Regions from separate parts of the Streptomyces sp. NPDC037421 genome, predicted to be linked through region 1. Evidence: riboswitches for the same ligand, from Rfam matches in the RefSeq annotation. Region 1 holds a riboswitch; the other holds the start of a gene.
The links. Region 1 has a riboswitch for cobalamin ahead of metE (5-methyltetrahydropteroyltriglutamate--homocysteine S-methyltransferase). Riboswitches for the same ligand answer to the same signal wherever they lie in the genome.

Region 1 (7,153 bases):
AGGACGCCACCCCGTGGCACTGGCCCATGCGTACGGTGAGCGGTCTTGAGGACGCCTGGGCCGAGTTCACCGGCATGCCCCACGTCCTCGCCGCCAACTCCGGCACCGCGGCCCTGCACATGGCGATCGCGGCCGCGGGCGTCGAGCCGGGCGACGAGGTGCTCGTGCCGGCCGACACCTTCCTCGCCTCGGCCTCCTGCGTGCTCCAGGCCAACGCGATCCCGGTGTTCGTGGACACCGACCTCACGACGTTCAACATCGACCCGGCCCGGATCGAGGAACGGATCACCGACCGTACCCGCGCCGTGGTCGCCGTGGACCTCAACGGCCTGCCCGCCGACTACGACGCCCTGCGGGCGATCGCGGACCGGCGCGGCCTCGTCCTCATCGAGGACGCCTCCCAGGCACACGGCGCCGCCTACCGGGGCCGCCCCGTCGGGTCCCTCGGCACCCTGAGCGGCGCCAGCCTCAACGGCTCCAAGACCCTCTCCGCCCTCGGCGAGGGCGGCCTGTTCGCGACCCGCGACGAGGAACAGCACAAGCTGGCCCGGCGGGTGCTGATGTTCGGCGAGGAACTCCCGGGCCAGAGCCGCGACTACAACGCCCGCATCATGGGCTGGAACTACCGCATCGACGTCCTCGCCGCCGCGTTCGCCCGGTCCCAGCTCACCCGCCTGTCGCAGATGTCCCTCGTCCGGCAGGCCAACGGGGCGGCCCTCACGCGGGCCCTGGCCGGCGTACCCGGCATCCGCACGCCGGCCGTGCCCGAGGACCGCACGCACGTGTACTTCTTCTACCCACTGCTCGTCATGCCCGAGGAACTCGGTCTCGACGACCTCCCCGTCGCCGCCTTCCGCGACGCGCTCGCCCGGGCGGTGAACGCCGAAGGCCTGCCCATCATGCGCTGGCAGCCGCAGCCGGTACCCGGACAGACCCTGTTCCAGGAGCTGCGCGGCTACGGCCGCGGATGCCCCTGGAGCTGCGGGCACGCACGCCCCGGCCACCACTACGACCCGGCGCAGTACCCCGTGAGCGAGGAGGTCTGCCTGCGCCGCCTGGTGCTCGGACAGAGCTTCAGCTCCTTCGGCCCGCCCAACGACGTGAGGACGATGCACCGCTACGCCGAAGTCCTGTACAAGGTCCTTGTCGAGGAACGGGACGCGTTGATCGACCTGACCCGGCGGACGGCCGGCTCGGCGCACTGACAGGCCGGGTACGGCCCGGCACGAACGACAAGGGGACGGACGTAGATGCGCAACGAGCCCGAGACCGTGGGCGGACGCGCGGCGCCGCCCGGCCGTGACCGGAGCCGGAGCCCGCGCACGATGCGGCTGGCCGTCTGCGCGGTCTTCTTCGTCACCGGGGCGGCCTTCGCCACCTGGGCGGCCCGGGTACCCGGCGTCCAGAGCCGGCTGGACCTGTCCGCGGGGGAACTGGCCGTGGCCCTCGTCGGCCTGAGCGGCGGCGCCTTCGCCGGGCTCCCGCTGGTCGGCGGTCTGGTGGCCAGGTACGGCAGCCGTACGGTCCTGTGCACCGGCATGGCCGCCTACCTGGGCGCCCTCGCGAGCCTGCCCCTGGTCCCGGACCTCGCGGTGCTGACGGCGGCCCTGGCGGTGTTCGCGTGCGGCAACACGGCCGTCGACGTCGCGATGAACACCCAGGGCGTCCTGGTCGAACGCGCCTACGGCCGCCCCGTACTCGGCGGCTTCCACGCGATGTTCAGCCTCGGCGGCATCGCCGGCGCCACGGCGGGCGGCCTCGCGGCCTCCGCCGGGGTCGGCATCCGGGCCCACTTCACGGTGACCGCCCTCGTGCTGCTGGTGGTGGCGGGGACGGCGGCCACGGCCCTCGCCCCCGAACCACCGCGGGCCGGGGGCCCGTCCAGGACCGGCCCCCTGCTGGCCCTGCCCGGACCGGGCCTGTGGATCCCGGGGCTCGTGGCGTTCTGCGCCCTGATGGGGGAGGGGGTCGTCAACGACTGGGGAGCCGTCTACCTGAAGGAGGAGACCGGGGCCTCGGCGGGCGCGGCGGGCCTGGGGTACGCCGTCTTCTCCGCGGGCATGGTCATCGGCCGCCTCACCGCCGACCGGCTGCGCGCCCGCCTCGGAACGGCCCGCTTCACGTTCCTGTGCGCCGTGGTGGCGGGTGCCGGCGCCCTGATCCCGATCCTCGACGCGACGACCACGGCGGGCTTCATCGGCTACACGCTGCTCGGCCTGGGCATGGCCGCGGTCATCCCCCTCGTCTTCGCCCACGCGGCCGCCGTGCGCCCCGGGCACACCGGCTCCTCCATCGCCGCCGTCTCCGCCGTGGGCTACGTCGGCTTCCTCGCGGGCCCCCCGGTCATCGGCGCCCTGGCGGAGGCGACGACCCTGCGGTGGGCGATGCTGGTGCTGCCGGCTCTGATGGCCGCGATGGCGGCCCTGGCCCCCCGCCTGCGCCGCCCCTGACGCCGCGTCGGTCCCGTCTCGGATTTCCGTCCGGATAGTGGGACGCGGTCGCCGCTGGGCGAATGTCCGGCCTAGGGTGGCCGGTGCAGCTGGTTCGCCCCGTCCGCCAGACGGGATGCGTCGTAAGAGGGAACCCGGTGGGAATCCGGGACTGCCCCGCAGCGGTGAGCGGGAACGACCGCCGTCATACGCACTGGGACCGCACAGCGGTCCTGGGAAGCGACGGCCAGTAGGTGCCCGCCGGGAGACCGGCAGGCGTGCCCGCGAGTCCGAAGACCTGCCCGTTGCCCGTACGCGGACCACTCCGCGGACGGACATCCCGGTGACCTCGTGGGCGGGTCGGCGTACACAGCGAGCGGCACCTGCGGCGTTCCCGCAGCGTGGTCCGCGCGTTCTGTCGTTCCCTTCGCGTCCGCGTCCCGTCGCCGGGACGTTCCTGGACACGTCTCGCGAAGGAGAGTTCCGTGACAGCGAAGCCCGCAGCCGCGGCAGCACGCGCCACCGTGTACGGCTACCCCCGCCAGGGTCACGACCGTGAACTGAAGAAGGCCGTCGAGGGCTACTGGAAGGGCCGCGTCAGCGCCGATGCCCTCCGGGAGACCGCGGCGGGCCTGCGCCGGTCGAACTGGCGGCAGCTGGCCGAGGCCGGTGTCCACGAGGTGCCGACCGGCGACTTCTCGTACTACGACCACGTGCTCGACACCAGCGTCATGGTCGGCGCCGTCCCCGCGCGGCACCGCGCGGCGGTCGGCACGGACGCGCTCGACGGCTACTTCGCGATGGCCCGCGGCACCGAGGACGTCGCCCCGCTGGAAATGACCAAGTGGTTCGACACCAACTACCACTACCTGGTGCCCGAGCTCGGCCCCGACACCGTCTTCACCGCGGACTCCGCCAAGCAGGTCGCCGAGCTGAAGGAGGCACTGGCCCTCGGGCACACCGCCCGTCCGGTCCTGGTCGGCCCGGTCACGTACCTGCTGCTGGCCAAGCCCGCCCCGGGCGTCCCCGCCGGCTTCGAGCCGCTGACCCTGCTCGACCGGCTGCTCCCCGTCTACGCACAGGTCCTCGCCGAGCTGCGCTCCGCCGGAGCCGAGTGGGTGCAGCTCGACGAGCCGGCCCTCGTGCAGGACCGCACCCCGGCGGAGCTGAACGCCGCCGCCCGCGCCTACCGCGACCTCGGCGGCGCCCCGGCACGCCCGCGGCTGCTGGTCGCCTCCTACTTCGGCCGGCTGGGCGAAGCGCTGCCCGTCCTGGCCAAGGCGCCGGTGGACGGCCTGGCACTCGACTTCACCGGAGCGGGCGCGGGCAACCTGGAGGACCTCGCGGCGATCGGCGGGCTGCCCGGCAAGCGCCTGGTGGCGGGCGTCGTCGACGGCCGCAACGTCTGGATCAACGACTTCGAGAAGTCCCTGGCCACCCTGGGCACCCTCCTCGGCCTCGCCGAGCGGGTGGACGTCTGCGCGTCCTGCTCCCTGCTGCACGTTCCGCTGGACGCCTCCGCCGAGCGGGACATCGATCCGCAGGTCCGCCGCTGGCTCGCGTTCGCCCGGCAGAAGACGCGGGAGATCTCCGTCCTGGCCCGAGGACTGTCCCAGGGCACGGAGGTCATCGCGGCCGAACTCGCCGCGAACCGGGCCGACCTGGCCTCGCGCGCCGGATCCGCCCTCACCCACGACCCGGCCGTCCGGGCCCGCACCGCGGCCGTCACCGACGCGGACGGACGGCGCTCGCAGCCGTACGCGGTACGGGCCGCCGCCCAGCGGGCGCACCTGGGCCTGCCGCTGCTGCCGACGACCACGATCGGCTCGTTCCCGCAGACCGGTGAACTGCGGGCGGCCCGCGCGGACCTGCGGGCCGGCCGGATCGACGCGGCCGGCTACGAGGCGCGCATCGAGGCGGAGATCGGCGAGGTCATCTCCTTCCAGGAGAAGGCCGGCCTCGACGTCCTGGTCCACGGCGAGCCCGAGCGCAACGACATGGTCCAGTACTTCGCCGAACAGCTCACCGGCTACCTCGCCACCCGGCACGGCTGGGTCCAGTCCTACGGCACCCGCTACGTGCGGCCGCCGGTGCTGGCCGGGGACGTCTCCCGCCCCGAGCCGATCACCGTCCGCTGGACCTCGTACGCCCAGTCCCTGACGGCGAAGCCGGTGAAGGGCATGCTCACCGGCCCGGTCACCATGCTCGCCTGGTCCTTCGTCCGCGACGACCAGCCCCTCGCAGAGACCGCCCGCCAGATGGCGCTCGCCCTGCGCGACGAGGTCGGCGACCTGGAGGCCGCAGGGACACCGGTGATCCAGGTCGACGAGCCCGCCCTGCGCGAGACGCTCCCGCTGCGGGCCGCCGACCACGCCGAGTACCTGGACTGGGCCACCCGGGCGTTCCGCCTCACCACCGGCGGGGTCCGGCCGGACACCCAGATCCACACGCACATGTGCTACGCGGAGTTCGGCGACGTCGTCCAGGCCATCGACGACCTCGACGCCGACGTCATCAGCCTGGAAGCCGCCCGCTCCCACATGCAGGTCGCCCGCGAACTCGCCGCCCACGGCTACCCCCGCGAGGCCGGCCCCGGCGTCTGGGACATCCACTCCCCGCGCGTCCCCAGCACCGGGGAAGCGGCCGCCCTGCTGCGCACCGGCCTGGACGCCATCCCGGCCGAGCGGCTGTGGGTCAATCCCGACTGCGGCCTGAAGACCCGCGGTTGGCCGGAGACCCGCGCGTCCCTGGAGAACCTCGTGGCCGCCGCCCGCGAGGTCCGCGCGGGCCTCACCACCGGCTGACCGGGCAACGGCCAGAGCCCCTGCCGCCCCGGGCGTCCGGGGCGGCAGGGGCTCTGCGGGTGTGCGCGGCGTGCGGTCAGACGAGGGCCGACGCCGGCCGGGGGGCCGTCGCTTCCGCACCGGCGGCATCGGTGCGGTGGGCCAGCAGCCGCTGGGCGAGGACTCCGAAGACGACGGCGAACACGGTCCACAGGACGAGCTGGACGGCGATGGACGCGACCCGGAACTCCCACAGCAGGGCGGCGGGGAACTCGGGCTTGACGGCGTCGGTGTTGTCCGGGAGCACGAGGAAGGCCAGCCCGGTGGCGACGACGAAGCCCGCCCCGGCCGCCAGCGTCGCGTTCCAGTTGCCCAGGCGCGGTGCCAGCCGCCGCCCCAGGACGATCGCGCCGACGCCCAGCAGGACGCTGAGCAGGATCATCAGGAAGAACAGCGTGGTGCGCTGGCCGATGGTGTCCGGGTTGCCGACGGCCGGCGGGGTGGCCGGGTACTTGAGGAACGGCACCAGGTAGACGGTGGCGAAGGCGCCGGCGGCCGTGAGCGCCGCCGTCGCCCGGGGGCTGAACCCGCCCACGCGGCCCAGGGCGAAGGAGAACGCGAGGGAGGCGATGCCGCCCAGCGCGACCCCGTAGACCAGCACGCCGGTGGCGAGACCGACGGTGGACTGCACGGGACGGCTGACGAGTTCTTCCTCCTCCTCCGCGGCGGGGGCGTCGCCGCCGTGACCGGTGTGGCCGGCCGGGGCGCCGGCGGCGTCCTTGGCCGCCGCGGCCTCTTCGACGGCGATGGAGCCCCGGACCGGGGGCTCACCGACCGCGTAGGCGACGGCGAAGGCGAACAGTCCGGCGATCAGGCCCGCGAGCATGCCGCGGACCAGCAGACCTCTGACAGTGGAGGCGTACATGGTGCGTGCGCCTTTCAGTGGCAGGGGAAGCCGAGCAGGTGACGGCCGTCGTGCACCCACTCGTGGACGCCCTCGCCGGAGAACACGGCGGTGGCGCCCTGCTCCGCGCCGACGAAGTACAGGGCCACGAGCATCAGCAGGCCGACGAAGGCGGCCCAGGGAAGGACCGCGCGCACGGGCAGCGGAGCCGAAGGCGAGACGGCGGGGGCGGGTACGGCAGCGGAAGCGAGAGCCTCGGCCATGGGGGAACCTCCTGGGGGAACAACGCGTCCCATGTGGTGGTGCGGTACGACGGTCCTCGGGTCTGACTCGCCGCGCCGCCACCCCCGGGGAGGGGAGCCGCCGCAGCACACAGTGGCGCGACCATGCCGGATTCACACCGGACTTCCGTCTCGCCGTCGTCGCTATGTCTTTATGTCGCCGTGACGCTACAACCCCGCGTGCCCTCTGACCAAGCGGATGAGTCGCTGATCACACAGGGCGTCCGGGCCGCGAGACGGCGCGCTCAGGTCCGGTCGGGTCCGCTCGGGTCCGTTCGGGGGCGACCGGGTACGGGACGAAGGTGGTGCTGTTCTCGTCGACGGCCAGGGCGCGGCCGAGGGGAGGCACCGCCCGCTGGGGGCAGTCCAGGCGTTCGCAGAGGCGGCAGCCCATGCCGATGGGGGTGGCGGCGGAGGCGTTGGCCAGGTCCAGGCCGTCGGAGTAGACGAGCCGGGACGCGTGGCGGACCTCGCAGCCGAGGCCGATGGCGAAGGTCTTGCCGGGCTCGCCCCAGCCGCCGCGGTGGCGGGTGACGGCGCGCGCGGTCCACAGGTACCGCTGCCCGTCCGGCATCGCGGCGACCTGGACGTGGATGCGGCCGGGCGCGGCGAAGGCCTCGTAGACGTTCCACAGCGGGCAGGTGCCGCCGGCCCGGGAGAAGTGGAAGCCGGTGGCGGACTGCCGCTTGGACAGGTTCCCGGCCCGGTCCACCCGGACGAAGGAGAAGGGGACCCCGCGCAGCCGGGGCCGCTGGA
Region 2 (7,153 bases), on a different contig from region 1:
TGGTTCCGTTCCATTGGGCGCTGCGGCCGCAAGGCTCAGGAAAGGCTCCAGTGGCCCACGTCGTCCCCCAGTCCCGCGTCCAGCGCGAACTGCACGGCGGCGAGGCGGGCACCCTCGGGAAGCTTGAACGTGACGAACCCGGAGGCCGAATCCCCGGGGACCAGGGTGACGGTGTCCGGCAGGCTCGGCCCGGCACCGGTCGCGGTGCCCGTCCCCGTGAACCGCTGCCCCTCGGTGTCGAGCAGGTGCGCGGCCGGCGCGGGGGAGTCCTCGTACGGCACCGTCCCGGTGTTAACCAGCCGCAGCTCCACCGCCACCAGCCGGTCCGACCCGGCCCTCCCCGCGGGGTCGACGACCCGGGTCAGGGTGACGTCGAGCCGCTCCCCGGCCCGGTCCCCGTCGAGGGACACCGTCTCCCCGGACCCGTCGGGCCCGGCACCGACGAGCAGCAACACGAGGAGGGGCCCCAGCAGGCGCCCCGGACGGTGGCGCACGACTCCTCCTCGGCTCCGCGTTCCGCCCCCTCCCCGCCCACGATCCTCCGCCCGCCCCCCTCCCGCCACCGGCGGCGCGCAAAATGGATTGGATCTTCCGGCCGCTTCATGGCAGGGTGTGTCCCATCCGAAGGGGTATAGCTCAGCTGGTCAGAGCGCTGGTCTCCAAAACCAGATGTCGTAGGTTCGAATCCTGCTACCCCTGCCATCGTGAGCAGTTGCTTCACCACCGAAGTCCCAGGTCAGACGAGTCTGCCTGGGACTTTGACGTTTGCGGCCGGGCGCACGCCGGCCTTCCCCCGGCCGTGGCTCAGCTCGGTCACCTGCCTGCCCCGCTGTGCGGTGGATATTGCAGGTGACGCTTCCGGGCGCCCCGGTACCCTGTGGCATGAGCGACACGACCGCACTTGGCGACCGCATGAAGCGGTACGAGGCCGCGCACCGGGCTGTCCTGCCCCGGCGCACCTATACGATCCTGCGCCTCGACGGCCGGGCCTTTCACACCTACCTGCGTGACGCGGACAAGCCGTTCGACATGGACTTCGTGAAGGACATGGCCGCCGTCACCGAGGCGCTCTGCGCCGAGGTCAGCGGCACGGCCTTCGCCTACCACCAGTCCGACGAGATCAGCCTGCTGCTCACCGACTTCGCCAGTCAGGGCTCCGAGCCCTGGTTCGGCGGTGTCGTCGCCAAGCAGCTGTCGGTGTCGGCGTCGCTGGCCACGGCGGTCCTCAACGAGCGCCGGCCCGGCCGGCGGGCCCTCTTCGACGCGCGGGTCTTCACCATGTCCGACCCCGTCGAGGTCGCGAACTACTTCGTGTGGCGGCAGCGGGACGCGGTCCGGAACTCGATCTCCATGGCGGCCCAGGCCCACTTCTCCCACAAGCGGCTCCAGCGCATGTCGACCGGTGCCATGCAGGAACTGCTGTGGTCGGAGGCAAAAGTGAACTGGAACGACTACCCGGCCGCCTGCAAGCGGGGCCAGGTGGCCGTGAGGGCCAGCGGAGAGAGGGACGTCGAGTACACCGACAAGCGGTCCGGCGAGACCGTGCGGACCACTGCTCTCCGGTCCTGGTGGGAGGTCGGGGGCGCGGACCACTTCTCGGCGGAGCCGGGCGGATGGCTCGCGCAGTGGATCCCGGCGATGCCGGCGCTGACGGCCTGACCGCACCCGCTCTCCCGGCGCGGTCGGTCCGGACCGCCCGGCGGGCGCAAAGACCGGATCTGGCAGACTTGGCACGGTTGTCCCGGCGGTGCAGGACAGGAAACCGGTGTGAATCCGGTGCGGTCCCGCCACTGTGACCGGCCGCCGCGTGCGCGTGGGGGCCGGGAGTCAGACACTGACGCACCGCCTCTTCACTTCGACCGGGGACGAGGATCCCCCGGAGAGGCCTCACCATGTCGCGTGTCCGCGCCGCCGTGCGCTCCTTCCTGCCGTTCGCCCTCGTCGTGCCGCTCGCCGCCTGCGGCGGGCCGCCCGGGCCGGAGCGGCCCGCAGCCGGTGCGCAGGCCGCGCCCGGGTTCCCGTACACCGTCACCAACTGCGGTGTCAGCAGCACCTATCAGGCGCCGCCCGAGCGCGCCGTCACCATGAACCAGCACGCCACCGAGATCATGCTGGCCCTCGGGCTCCAGGACCGGATGGCCGGCACCGCCTACCTCGACGACTCCGTGCTGCCCGCCTACCGGCCCGCCTACGACAGGATCAAGGTGCTGGCGAAGGAGTACCCCTCGAAGGAGGTGCTCCTCGGCGCCAACCCCGATTTCGTGTACGGCGGTTATGCCAGCGCCTTCGACAAGGGGCAGGGCCGGGACCGCGAAGGGCTCGCCAAGGCCGGCATCGGCTCCCGGCTGAGCGTGGAGTACTGCACCCAGGGCCCGGTCGGGCTCGAACAGCTGAAGACCGAGATCACCGAGGTCGCCCGGACCTTCGGCGTGCCCGAGCGCGGCGAGGCCCTCGTCCGGGAGGAGCAGCGGCGCGTCGACGCCGTCACCGCGCGGGTGAAGGACCGGGCCCGTCCGTCCGTCTTCGTCTACGACTCCGGCGAGGCCTCCGCCTTCACCTCGGGCGGGAACGGCATCGGCAACGAGATCGTCTCCCTCGCCGGGGGCGCGAACGTGTTCGCCGACCTCAAGGACACCTTCGGTGACGTGCCGTGGGAGAAGGTCATCGAGCGCGGACCCGAGGTCGTCCTCGTCTACGACTACGGCGGCACCACCGTGGAGGCCAAGAAGCAGCGCCTGTTGAACGACCCGGCGCTGGCGGAGGTTCCCGCCGTCAAGAACCGGCGGTTCGTGGTACTGCCGCTCTCCTCCGCCGTGCTCGGCGTGCGCGTCGCCGACGCCGTCGAGTCCCTGGGCCGCCAGCTGCACCCCGACGCCCCGTGAGGCGCGGGCCGGCTGTGGTGCTCCTCGCCGCCGCGCTCGCCGTTTCGGCGGTGGCGGGGCTGGCCCTGGGGCCCGTACGGATCCCACCCGGTCAGGTCGTCGACATCGTCCTCGGCGGCCCCGGGGCGCGCGGGGCCTTCGCCTCCATCGTGTGGGACGTGAGGATGCCGCGCGTACTGCTCGGGGCCGTCGTCGGGGCCGGGCTGGCCGTGGCCGGCGCCGTGCTCCAGGCCCTCGTGCGCAACCCGCTCGCCGACCCCTTCCTGCTCGGGGCCTCCTCCGGGGCCTCGGCGGGGGCGGTGCTGGTCATCGTGTTCGGCGCGGGCGCCGCCGGACTCGCCGGCGGGCTCGGGCTGCCGGCCGCCGCCTTCGCCGGGTCCACGGCCGCGCTCGTCGCCGTCTACGCCATGGCCCGGCGCGGCGGCACCATGACCACCGGCCGGCTGATCCTGGCCGGGGTCGCCGTGCAGTACATCCTGTCCGCGCTGACCAGCCTGGTCCTCGTCCTGTCCGCGCATCCCGACCAGATCCGCACCGCGCTGTTCTGGACCCTGGGCGGTCTCGGCGGGGCCCGCTGGGACGAACTCGCCCTGCCGGCCGCCGTGCTGCTCGCCGGCACCGGCCTGCTCACCGCCCTGGCCCGGCCGCTGGACCTGCTGCTCGCGGGGGAGGAGGGCGCACGCACCCTCGGCCTGGACACCGGCCGCTTCCGGGCCGCCGTCTTCGTGCTCACCTCCCTCGTCGTCGGGGTGCTCGTCGCCTACAGCGGGGCCATCGGCTTCGTCGGGCTGATGGTCCCGCACGCCGCCCGCATGGCCGTCGGCGCCGGCCACCGCGCGCTGCTGCCGGTGGCCGCGCTCGCCGGGGCCGTCTTCCTGGTCCTGGCCGACCTGGTCGCCCGTACGGCGGCGGCCCCCGAGGAGGTCCCGGTCGGGGTGGTCACCGCGCTGGTGGGCGGGCCGTTCTTCCTGTGGATGCTGCGCAGGACGAGCCGGACCGAGGGGGTGGCGGGATGACGCGCGGACCGGCGGAACTCGCCGTCGAGGCCCTGCGTTACGAGGTGGACGGGCACACCCTGCTGCACGGGGTCGACCTCACGGCCCGCCCCGGCGAGACGGTCGGCGTGGTCGGGCCCAACGGCAGCGGCAAGACCACCCTGCTGCGCTGCGTCTACGGCACCCTGCGGCCCACCGCCGGCCGGGTGCTGCTCGACGGGGCCGACGCCGCGGCGCTGGGCGTCAAGGAGCGCGCCCGGCGGGTGGCGGTGGTCCCGCAGGACGCCACGGGCACCTTCGGGCTGACCGTCCGCGAGGTCGTCGCCATGGGCCGCAGCCCGCACAAGCGCTTCTGGGAGCAGGACGGCCCGGAGGACCGGCGGCAGGTGGCCGGGGCGCTGGAGAGGACCGGCGCGGCCGGCTACGCGGAGCGGCGCTTCGAGGAGCTCTCCGGCGGCGAGCGCCAGCGTGCCCTCGTCGCCCGCGCCCTGGTCCAGGAGCCGGGCCTGCTGGCCCTGGACGAGCCGACGAACCACCTCGACATCCGCTACCAGCTGGAGGTGCTCGGCCTGGTCCGCGGCCTGCCCGCGACCGCCCTCCTGGTGCTGCACGACCTCAACCTCGCGGCCTCCTTCTGCGACCGGCTGTACGTCCTGTCGGCGGGCCGGGTCGTCGCCGCGGGACCGCCGGGCGAGGTGCTGGACGAGGAACTGCTGGCGGAGGTCTACGGAGTCCGCACCCGCGTCGGCACCCATCCGACCACGGGCGCCCCCAGCATCGTCTACCTGCCGGATCCGGCAGGTTAGCGGCCGGCGGCAGCTCCCTCACAGGGACATCGTGCCGAGTTCGCGGGCGATGCGTACGAAGGACCGGACCATCGGGTTGTCGTTGTCCGACCGCCAGACCAGACCCCAGCGCAGCTTCGGGGCGTCGTGGAGGTGCAGGTAGGTGATGTCGGGGCGGACGTGGAAGCGCGTGACCTGGGCCGCGAAGGAGTGGACGGCTTCACCCGACGAGATGATCATGAACAGCGAGTCCAGATCAGCGGCGATGCAGAAGTTCCGCTCGATCGTCCGGCCACTGGGCGTGTGGAAGGGCATGAACGCGTCCTCCCAGTAGGCGGGCGCCCGCGACTCCCCGCCGATCACGCCGTGGTCGGCGAACACCTCCAGGGACACCGAAGGCCGGACCGCGAGGCGGTGGTCGGACGCCACGGCCGCGACCCGGGGCTCCTCGAACAACACCGGGCCCACGGTGAGATCCGGTTCCTCGACGGGGAGCCAGGTGAGCAGCAGGTCCGCTTCGCCCCTGCGCAGCGGCCCGAACGGATCGATGAAGCCGTTGTAGCGCAGTCGTATCCCGCACGTCGGATTCAGGGAGCGGAACGCATCCCAGTAGGGCCGCAGTTCGTGTGCGTTGGAGACCAGCAGGTTGATCCGCAGGACGTCCGTCTTGCCCTGGGCGGTGAGCCGGGCCCGGTCCACGCTCGCCTTCAGCCCCTGGAAGGCGGGGCGCAGGTCGTCACGCAGCTGCTCGCCGACCGGTGTGAGCCGTACCTGGCGGCTGGTCCGTTCGAAGAGCTCGGCCCCGATCGACCGCTCTTGTTTCTTGATCGCCTGGCTGACCCGCGCCGCCGACACGTGCAGCCGCTCGGCCGTCCGTCCGAAGTGCAGCTCCTCCGACAACGTCAGGAAGATCTCGATGTCGCGCAGTTCCACGCGCCCCCACGCCCCCGCATGTTCGTTAACCCCGGGCTTAACCAGCGTTGCATGATCAACCGTTGATCATCATCTTGTCCACACCGGATGCTCGGTGCATGAACGTCGTCACTACCAAGGTGTCGTTGACCGTGGAGGACGTAGATGCCTCCAGCCGCTTCTTCACCACCCATCTGGGCTTCCGCGAAGTCGAGTCGGCGCAGGGGTACGTCTGCCTCCGCCGGGACGACACCTCCGCCGAGATCGCCCTGTCCGAGCGCGACCCCGAGCTGCCGCCGCAGGCGTGGCGGGGCCAGGGGCTGGCCGATCTTGCCGTGACCCTGACCGTCACGGACGTCGCGGCCGAGTACGAACGGCTGCGCCGCGAGGGAGCCGCCATCGACGGCCGGATCCGCCAGGAGCCGTGGGGTGAGCAGCTGTTCCAGCTCACCGATCCCAATGGCGTCGTGGTGCGGCTCACCGAATGGGTGCCGCCGGCCGGCGCCCCCGAACGCGCTTAGCCGAAAGGTTTCACTTTTCCGTGGACGAGATAAGACAGTCGCGGCGGCCCGATCCACGCCGCTGGCTCATCCTGGTCGTGTTGTGCCTGAGCACACTGGTCCTGGTCATCGACAACATGGTGCTCACCGTGGCCATTCCGCCGCTCGCCGAGGACCTGGGGGCGAGCGCGCAGGACATCCAGTGGATCATCGACTCCTACATCCTGGTCTTCGCCGGACTGCTCCTCACCTCGGGCAGCCTCTCGGACCGGTTCGGCCGTCGCCGCGTGATGGTCATCGGCCTGGCGCTGTTCGGCGCCGCCTCGGTGCTCGGCACCATCGCCGACAGTCCCGGTCAGCTGATCCTGGCCCGTGTGCTGATGGGCGTCGGCGGAGCGCTGGTCATGCCGAGCACGCTGTCCATCCTCATCACCGTCTTCGACGAGGCCGAGCGGCCCAGGGCGATCGCCGCCTGGGGGGCCGTGTCCATGCTCGGCGTGGTGGGCGGCCCGCTGCTCGGTGGCTGGCTGATCTCCGCGTACTGGTGGGGTGCGGTCTTCCTGGTCAACATCCCGGTCGCGGCCCTGGCCATCATCGCGGCGCTGGTCCTGATGCCGGAGTCCAAGGGGCCCTGGCGCAAGGCCGACCCGCTGGGCATGGTGCTGTCGGTGGCCGGGATGACCGCGCTGGTGTGGACGATCACCGAGCTGCCCAAGGACGGCCTGGAGCGTACGAGTACCCAGGCCGCGCTCGCCGTGGCGGTGCTGGGCCTGGCCGGATTCGCCGTCTGGGAGACCCGTACGGCACACCCGATGGTCCCGCTCTCGCTGTTCCGCAACCGGGTCTTCACCGGCTCCAGCCTGTCGCTGGTGCTGCTGACCTTCGCCAATGGCGGCCTGCTGCTGGTGCTGACCCAGTACCTGCAGTTCGTCCTCGGTTACACCCCCACCGAGACCGGCCTGGCCTTCACCCCGCTCGCCGTCGCCGCGCTCGCCTTCAACGGCATCGGTGCCGGTTCGCTGGCGAGGACCGGCACCCGGATCATGGTGGTCCTCGGGCTGCTGCTGATCGCGGCCGGG

Region 2: another riboswitch for cobalamin. It lies ahead of ACZ7IF_RS01480 (ABC transporter substrate-binding protein); the one in region 1 lies ahead of metE (5-methyltetrahydropteroyltriglutamate--homocysteine S-methyltransferase).

Annotation. Positions count from the first base shown of each region.
Region 1 covers NZ_JBVJWV010000003.1:197,553-204,705, forward strand. The annotation lists gene ACZ7IF_RS06365 (DegT/DnrJ/EryC1/StrS family aminotransferase) at 1-1,205, shown strand, start outside; gene ACZ7IF_RS06370 (MFS transporter) at 1,251-2,450, shown strand; cobalamin riboswitch at 2,537-2,737, shown strand; gene metE (5-methyltetrahydropteroyltriglutamate--homocysteine S-methyltransferase) at 2,915-5,233, shown strand; gene ACZ7IF_RS06380 (CbtA family protein) at 5,310-6,137, opposite strand; gene ACZ7IF_RS06385 (CbtB domain-containing protein) at 6,152-6,379, opposite strand; gene ACZ7IF_RS06390 (short-chain fatty acyl-CoA regulator family protein) at 6,609-7,153, opposite strand, start outside.
Region 2 covers NZ_JBVJWV010000001.1:342,721-349,873, reverse strand. The annotation lists gene ACZ7IF_RS01495 (DUF4352 domain-containing protein) at 36-494, opposite strand; tRNA gene ACZ7IF_RS01490 (tRNA-Trp) at 626-702, shown strand; gene ACZ7IF_RS01485 (tRNA(His) guanylyltransferase Thg1 family protein) at 883-1,659, shown strand; cobalamin riboswitch at 1,716-1,857, shown strand; gene ACZ7IF_RS01480 (ABC transporter substrate-binding protein) at 1,893-2,882, shown strand; gene ACZ7IF_RS01475 (FecCD family ABC transporter permease) at 2,897-3,898, shown strand; gene ACZ7IF_RS01470 (ABC transporter ATP-binding protein) at 3,895-4,683, shown strand; gene ACZ7IF_RS01465 (LysR family transcriptional regulator) at 4,702-5,595, opposite strand; gene ACZ7IF_RS01460 (VOC family protein) at 5,694-6,095, shown strand; gene ACZ7IF_RS01455 (MFS transporter) at 6,059-7,153, shown strand, end outside.